2 regions of the Paenibacillus sp. MT86 genome follow, and region 1 is predicted to be linked to the other one. Evidence: predicted binding sites of a transcription regulator. Region 1 holds the regulator's gene; the other holds the start of a gene.

The links. Region 1 encodes CtsR, which represses protease genes until heat stress. Its sites were predicted from a motif close to ATGGTCAATAAAGGTCAAACA; they were not measured.
Region 2: clpP (ATP-dependent Clp endopeptidase proteolytic subunit ClpP) is a predicted target of CtsR. The motif match lies at 2,462-2,482, and genes of this name have one in related genera.

What each region holds. Positions count from the first base shown of each region.
Region 1 is NZ_CM179499.1:6,329,066-6,333,399, forward strand. It holds gene clpC (ATP-dependent protease ATP-binding subunit ClpC) at 1-178, opposite strand, end outside; gene mcsB (protein-arginine kinase McsB) at 298-1,362, opposite strand; gene mcsA (protein-arginine kinase activator protein McsA) at 1,401-1,925, opposite strand; gene AC3RCL_RS29010 (CtsR family transcriptional regulator) at 1,950-2,411, opposite strand; gene AC3RCL_RS29015 (GntR family transcriptional regulator) at 2,758-3,474, opposite strand; gene AC3RCL_RS29020 (sugar kinase) at 3,483-4,334, opposite strand, start outside.
Region 2 is NZ_CM179499.1:211,786-216,119, reverse strand. It holds gene gap (type I glyceraldehyde-3-phosphate dehydrogenase) at 1-919, opposite strand, end outside; gene AC3RCL_RS01050 (sugar-binding transcriptional regulator) at 1,020-2,063, opposite strand; tRNA gene AC3RCL_RS01045 (tRNA-Arg) at 2,321-2,395, shown strand; gene clpP (ATP-dependent Clp endopeptidase proteolytic subunit ClpP) at 2,558-3,154, shown strand; gene AC3RCL_RS01035 (PdaC/SigV domain-containing protein) at 3,638-4,334, opposite strand, start outside.

The sequences.
Region 1 (4,334 bases):
TTTTCTCAAGACCAAGTCCAAGTCCGATCAGCGCTTTGGCTGCAATGCCGTCTCCCTCACGAATAAGTCCAAGCAGGATATGTTCTGTGCCGATATTGTTGTGACCCAGGCGTACCGCTTCTTCCTGAGCCAATGCAAGCACCTTTTGTGCGCGTTCCGTAAATCTGCCAAACATCATAGTATTGCACCTCCACGTTTCAATTAATATATTGAACCTCGCGGATTTCGGTGTATCGCCGGCTAAGACGTTTATACCGTCATCCAACTGTAAACCGAGAAATAATAACTAACGACTTCTTAACGGTTGCCCAATGTCTCCCGAATGAGCTTAGCCCTGTACATATCGCGTTCGGAAGGATTCATGCCCTCTCCATAGGTCTTCTGGAGAAATCCGGGCTGCGTCTTCACATTCAGCTCGTTCATGACCGGAATTTCCGGCCCTTCCAGCAGGCCGAGATCCACGCCTAACCGAACATCGGACAAGCGCTGAGCCGCTTCCTTGGAATCCATGACCGCTGCATAGGACAGGATGCCGTATGAACGCATGACCCGGTCCGTAATACGGAGCTTGGATTCACTAAGGAGCCGCGCCCTGGCATTCTTCTCGTGCTCGATGATTTGCAGGGCCACGCTGTGAAGATTCTCGATGATCTCCGACTCGGTTTGCCCGAGCGTAATCTGATTCGAGATTTGAAACAGGTTGCCTAAAGCTTCGCTGCCCTCGCCGTAAATTCCTCTAACGGTCAAACCTACCTGCGATACGGCCGAGAGAATCCGATTGATCTGCTGCGTCATGACGAGCGCGGGCAGATGCATCATGACCGAAGCGCGAAGGCCGGTGCCGACATTGGTCGGACAGCTCGTTAGGTAACCCCGTTTGTCATCAAAAGCATAATCGATCTCGGATTCGAAGATATCATCCAGCGCCGTCGCGCGGCTCCATGCCTCCCGAACCTGAAATCCGGGATACAGACACTGTATGCGCAAGTGATCCTCTTCATTGATCATAATGCTGACGGATTCATCTTCGGTAAGGATGACGGCACCGTTCCGGGATTCATTAGCCAGATTGGGACTGATCAGATGCTTCTCGACGAGAACCTTCTTATCCAGCTCATCAATCTCACTTAATTTAATTACATGCAAATGCCCGAAATCCTGCAAATCCTCCTTATCCTTTAACACATGGGTCAGGCGCTCTAGCACTTCTCCCGACTGCTGATCCGTTGCGAGCAGCGGGAAAGGAAGATGCTGCAGGTTGCGCGCCACCCTCACGCGGGTGCTGATGACAATGTCGGAATCCTGACCGTTCCCGCGCATCCACTCGCTCAGCGCCGAATCGGTAAACCGGAGATTAGACATCACGCATTCCTCCTACTAAAGTGCAAAATGTAACGATCTTATCCCTGAGCAATGTTACGCTCCAGCTCGCGGATTTGGTCCCGGATCTCGGCAGCCGCTTCAAATTCCTCCTGCAGGATCCTCATTTGAAGCTCCTTTTTAAGCTCATCGATCCGGCGTTTGATCTGAATCCGGCCGCCGGTACGCTTCGGCACTTTGCCCACATGGGAAGTTCCCCCATGGACTCGCTTGAACAACGGATCCAATCGATCCGAGAAATATTTATAACACGCGCTGCAGCCGAACCGGCCAAGCTTGCTGAACTGGGAATACGTCATGCCGCATTCCTCGCATTGCAGCGTCTGGGCCGTTTTCGCACCGGGGGTCTGGCCCTTGCCTGAAGGATCCAGATCCAGCAGGCCTGACAGCAAACTGTGTATAGAAAAACCATTCGACGTACCGGGGATCAATTCCCCTTTTTCGCGGGCACAAGTTTCACAAAAATGAAACTCCGTTTTCTCCCCGTTCACAATTTTGGTGAAATGAAGTGTCGCCGGCCGTTTACCGCATTCTTGGCATAACATACTCCGATGCCTCCTTACACAGACTCACTTACCTAATAAAGAAATCAGCATCGCCTTCATAATCCTTGCGCGCAGCTCATCCCGATAAGGAAGCTTCACGTTCAGGCATTCCCTTGAAACGGCGGCCCGCATCAGGCTGGCCTCCCGCTTCGTCAAAAACCGGGATTCCTCCAGCTGGTAGATCAAGCCTTCCGCTACCGTCTGGTCAATCATGCTGCCGATGGTATGATGAAGGTGCTGCTGGAGTGCAGTATGCTGGGGAAGCTCGATACGCTGAATGCGTATGTATCCGCCCCCGCCGCGCTTGCTCTCGACAAGAAAGCCCTTCTCCAGCGTGAACCGAGTGCTGATCACGTAATTGATCTGGGAAGGAACGCAAGAAAATTGCTCCGCCAAATCGTTCCTTTGAATTTCGACGGTTCCTTCCGGACTTTCCTGCAAAATGCTCTTCAGGTATTGTTCGATAATATCAGAGATATTACGCATGGTCTGTTCATCCTCCACTGTTTGAAACGTTAAGACGGATAGTGATCTTACACGTCCGCACAGAGCCTTGCTTATACGTTGATTAACCATAATCAAAATCAGCGAACCCTCTCGTTGACTTTGACTTTCTTTGACTTTGATCTCATTATAGCACATTTTTTCATTTTGCCAAGAGGGTACTTCTCAAATGTTCGCGCTATGCCTGTATTCTTATTGTACCCACTTCTTCGATCGCTTATAGCCCTTTTCCGAAGAACAATTCAACCGAAGGAATAAAAAAAGAAGCAGCCAACGTTCCGGATTAAAACCGGTCTCTTGGCCACTTCTTCCTGTCGTTTTCTGTATCTTAAGCATCATAACTGATCAAATAATGCTGTAACTCCGTATTGTAATACCCGATGCTGTATTCAATGATGCTGCCCGTCTGGTCGTAGGAGGATCTCAACCGCTTCAGTAACGGGGTCCCGGCGCTTACGCCCAGCAGTGAGGCAATCTCCTCATTAGCCACGGTCGCCAGGAAACGGTCCCGGAAATTCTCCAGCGTGATTTGACTCTCCTCGATACGTTCATACAAGGACGGCAGTTCGCTTGAATCGAACTCCTCCCCCATGTCCACCAGGGACGATACGTAATGGGTGTAGTAGATAAACGGGCTGCCGTCCAGCAAATACAGCCGTTCGATCAGCAGGCACCGCTCACCGAATTTCAGGAACAATTCGCTATCCGGTTCATTGTGCACCCATTCCGTCTTCAGATGGCGCTTCCGGATCTGGTGGCCCTCTTCAACCAAAATCTCGGTAAACAGCTTCCCCTTGGACAGCTTGGAAAAGGACGTGTTCCGGGTTACGATTGTTCCCACACCGCTCCGCTTCTCTACATACCCTTCCTGGTACAATTCCTGGATCGCATTGCGAACCGTCATTTTGCTGACGTTAAATTCCTGTTCCAGCTGCGGCTCGGAAGGAATATGGGAACCAAGTGGATATACCCCATGCAGAATCCGATCTTTAATGATCTTCTTGATTTGCAAGTATAATGGACCGTTCTTCCGCGTGATCGACATGCTTCCTCCTACCTTTCCACGTCAGACATATGATGACTCATCGCCTGAAGCACTTCGCGTTCGTTTGCCGTCGGCGTATCTCCCGTTACGGTATGGGCAAGCATCGCCGCCGCTGCGGCAAAATCAACCGTCCGGCCCGGCTCATATCCCTCCGAGATCCCATGAATCACACCGCTGGCATAGGCATCGCCCGCCCCGATGCGGTCATGAACGGAGAACGTCAACGTTTGGGAAAAATGAAACGCTCCATCCGTGTAAAGATAGCCTTGCAGGGAATGGGTATTGTCCCCGTTGATCTTGCGGTGGGTACCCGACGCAACCGTAATATTATACTTCGCCGCCACCTTCGGAATCAACTCCTGCAGCTGTTCGTGCCGATCCTCCCGAGTTGTTTCCATGCCAAGGATATGGATGGCATCCTTCTCGTTCATGAAGACGATATCCGCCAAAGACAGCATTTCCTCGTAGTGCGGCTTGGCAAAATCGTAGCGGTCCGCGCCCCATAAGGAAGGACGGTAGTTGCAGTCGAACACAACCGTTCCGCCGCTTTGCTTGACCTTGCGAGCCAAGACCTTCATCTGGCCCCGCACGGTGTCGTTCATGGAAAGGGTGATGCCGCAAAAATGGATCACGTCGATCTTTTCGGCAATCGCATCGAAATCGTACATGGCATCCTCCGCCGTATTAAAGCTGCTGCCCAGGCGATCCGTATAGGTCACACGACCGGGTCTAACGCCAAACCCATTCTCCAGGAAGTACATGCCGACATATTTGCCCCCGCGGCTAATGAGCGAAGTGCCGATCCCAAGCTTGCGCAGATATGAGATCGCCGCTTCGCCAAGCGGGTTGTCGGGAAGCGT
Region 2 (4,334 bases), 900 kb from region 1:
TCACCATGTTGTCGCCAACTACCATAGTGGAGAGCGAATCGATAGTGGAAGAAGCTGGATCGCCATTGTAGTCGCTGGATACAAGCGGCTCTTCGGAGTAGTTCAAGATGCCTTTCAGCGGGCCTTCAGCAGCTGCTTTCAGAGCTCCGTTTACATCTTCAAGGGTTACGTTTTGGGACAGCTCAACTACGAGGTCCGTTACGGAAACGTTCTTCGTAGGTACACGCATTGCCATACCGTTCAATTTGCCTTTCAATTGTGGCAGAACGAGGCTAACCGCTTTAGCAGCACCCGTTGTGGATGGAATGATGTTTTCGGCAGCTGCACGAGCACGACGCAGGTCTTTGTGCGGAAGATCAAGCACTTGCTGGTCATTCGTGTAGGAGTGAACCGTAGTCATCATGCCTTTAACGATACCGAACTTCTCGTCAAGAACTTTAGCAAAAGGAGCCAAGCAGTTTGTTGTACAAGAAGCGTTGGAGATTACAGTATGGTTAGCTGCATCGTATTTGTCTTCGTTAACGCCCATAACGATGGTGATATCTTCGTCAGTAGCTGGAGCGGAGATGATAACTTTCTTAGCGCCGCCTTTCAAGTGAGCGGAAGCTTTGTCTTTCGCTGTGAAAATACCAGTGGATTCTACAACGATTTCAACGCCGTACTCAGCCCAAGGCAATGCTTCAGGGTTACGCTCAGCGAATACTTTCACTTCGCGGCCGTTTACAACGAGTGCGCCTTCTTTAGCTTCAACAGTTGCATTCAGTCTGCCGTGAGTCGTGTCATATTTCAAAAGGTGTGCCAGCGTTTTTACGTCCGTCAAATCGTTGATTGCCACGATTTCAACTTCGCTGTTGTTCAGCGCAGCGCGGAATACGTTACGTCCAATACGTCCAAAACCGTTAATACCTACTTTAACCATGAGTAGTTCCCTCCATATTTGTAAAATTTATATATTCAAGATTGGCCGTTAAGCCAATCAAGACAACAAAAAATGAAAAATCTGTTGTACGCCCGCGGACTCAGATGCCGGCGTCAATTTCCTTCTCGACTTCCAATGCTGCGGCTTCATCCGTAACGAGAATGTCCTCGTGTCCGAATTTCAGCACCGCGTGAATCGCTTTGCCCTTGCCTTGCCCTCCAGCAATGCCGATGATGGTCTCCGTCCGCATAATATCCTCAAGCCGGAGTCCAAGGGTAAGCATTTTGTGGACAACTTCGCCATCTTCGCTGAAATAATAGCCGAAGGATTCCGCGATCGCGCCATCTGCCTGCAAGTTCCGGATAGAGCCTTCATCCAGCTTCCGCCGTCTGGCCATCTCCATGGCATCCCCGATGCCGTGAATAATGACGCGGCTGCGCCTGATCACATCCACGATCTCCTGGATGTGCTGATCCTGAACCAACGATTGATAAGCATCCTCGCTGAGCAGATCCGGTACATGAAGCAATCGGTACTCAGCACCAACGCGCTTAGCCATTTTGGAAGCGATGGTGTTCGCTTGAATCTCCATGCTCTCCCCGAGGCCGCCTCGCGCCGGCACAAACCAAGTGCTTGTCAACGGTTCGCCGCCAGGCAAAGAGGACATCTGCTCTGCCACTTCGGCGAGCGTGGAGCCGCCTGTTACGGCAATCGTATCTCCATCCTGGACAAAGTTAAGCAGCGTTCTTGCTCCGGCCCGGCCAAGCTCACGTTTGACTTCCGGAGATGACTCGCTGTCACCGGGAATAATGACCACTTTACGAAGCCCGTAAGCCTGACGAATCTTCTCTTCCAGTTCAACCAGTCCGAACAACTCATTCATGACCGGTTCCAACTCCTCCAGCAAGCATATCCCTGAGCCGCTGATCCGCATGCCGAGCGTTTCAATCTCGATCAGCCCTTGCGCTTTCAGAAGATCAGTCTCTGCTCTGAGAACACGCTCGGTCATCGATAGCGATGAAGCCAGTGTTCTTCGGCCAACAATTCCGGACAACTTGATCTGATGAAGGATGGTATACCTTCGTTTAAGTGTGTCCATCAGATCCGGCAGAAGTTGCTCTTGTATTTCTAATAGGTTACGCATGCATTCCACTCCTGCAAACTTCGTCTCGGCTCTCCTACCTGGTCGTAAAATGTCCCAGTTAAACTTTTTAAGTCCCACCCTTATTCTAACCAATAATCATGCCGGTTGCAAGTGTCCGAAAGTATATTTCTCTACCCCAGGCATTCTTATACATTATGGCCAACTACCGGCTCGTCTATATAATAGGAACAAAGTTTTGTCCGCTATTGTATTTTTGAAATAGATGCGGTATAATCAACTTCGTTGCTGATTTTTGTGCGCCCGTGGTCCAATGGATATGACGTAGGCCTCCGGAGCCTGAGATCGAGGTTCGATTCCTCGCGGGCGCGCCATTATAACATTTATTCTCTATACTGATTACCCTAAAGTGCCCATAACGGCTCTTTTTTTTACTCAATAGTTTGACTTTCTTTGACTTTTTGATTTAAATTGTTTATCATGTGGGTAATACGGTAACAGTATTTATATGAGGTACTTAAGAGGAGGTTTTCCACGTGAGTTTTATACCTATGGTCGTTGAACAAAGCAACCGCGGTGAGCGGGCGTACGACATCTATTCCAGATTGCTGAAAGACCGCATTATCTTCCTCGGCTCCGACGTAAATGACGTGGTCGCCAATTCCATCATTGCCCAAATGCTGTTCTTGTCGGCTGAGGATCCCGAGAAGGATATTCATCTTTACATCAACAGCCCTGGCGGTTCCATTACCGCAGGTATGGCGATATTCGATACGATGCAGTTCATCAAGCCAGACGTCTCGACGATCTGTGTCGGCATGGCTGCTTCCATGGGCGCATTCCTGCTTAACGCAGGCGCCAAAGGCAAACGCTACGGTCTCCCTAACAGCGAGATCATGATTCACCAGCCGCTCGGCGGCGCACAAGGTCAAGCCACGGATATTGAAATCCGTGCCCGCCGCATTCTCAAAATGCGCGACAAGCTGAACCGCATCCTGTCCGAACGCACCGGCCAACCGCTGGAGCGCATCGAGAAGGACACGGATCGCGACTACTTCATGACGGCTGACGAAGCCAAAGAGTATGGCCTGATCGATCAAGTACTGGAAAACACACCGCCGCAAGGCTTATAAAAGAAATGAAGTAAAGGGCAGGCGCCGTTATCCGGTGCCTGCCTTTTCTTATCCGCTGGATTCATCGAAAACTTCGAATACTAAATAGTGAGAGTATCCCCTTCGGTCGCTGTTGAAATCGGGAAACATGAATGATTAAATAAGGAGGTTTCCCGATTCCAAAGGCGAACGCGTTGCTCCTCCAAGGATACTCTCACTTCGGTACGATTTTTTCAATAAAACATAAAGACGGTAAGGCCATCCCCCTCCTAAAAGGCCTGTCTTAACTTGAGGGGAGGGGAAAAAGGGTACGCCTATGGTGAGATACACAAAAAATCCCCTTGATCATAGGGCGCAGGAGTATATGCTCCACGCTCAATTGATCAGGGGATTTATCGCAACGGGTTCCAGCACAATGTTACATCAGGACAGCATCATGTATCTAAACAAGCTATAGTATGAAATTTAGTATTACAGTTTACACAAACCGCCTATGATATACTCTTACTTCCACTCTTTCAGCTTCAGCTCAAACTCAGGAAATCCATAGGCATAGGCGGTGTATTCATAAAGCTGGAAGTACAGCACCGCCGCGTTATCCTTCACATAGAAGTCGGCATCGGCAGGCACTCCCTCAAAACCGCCGAGGTAACCTCCCTCTTTCTTCATCTTGCTCAGCACAAGGTTGTTCAGCTTCTGCTTGTTCTTGCCCTGCATGTTGATGAAATCGCCCAGCTTCATTTGCTTGCCGTCCTTCAAGGAGAACGTGAAGCTTTTACGGAAGGTCATGCCATGGGCACCGCCGGTGTACGAATAATCATACGCCGTAATGCTCAGGATGTCGTTCTGGTTGTAATGGACCACGAAGTCACCGCTGAATTCGTAAGGGAAACTGGATTCCGACGGCGGGAATTCCTCGGCGTTTCCTTCCGCGCCGGTGATTACGCCGGACGCATTTTCTTTCAACACTTTGTTGATTTCGGCTTGGACCTCCGCATTATCGAGTCCGTTGATTACAGGATAGTTCACAACAGCGTCTACGCCCTGAATATTCTTCTTGAGCGCAACCGATTTAATGGTAATGTCATTCAGCTTCTTCTGTGTCATGCTCAGTGTTTTCAAGGAAGGATTCCATTGTCCCTGAACGCCCATGTATTCGCTGATCGTTTTGAACGGCAGATACAGACGTCCATTGATGATC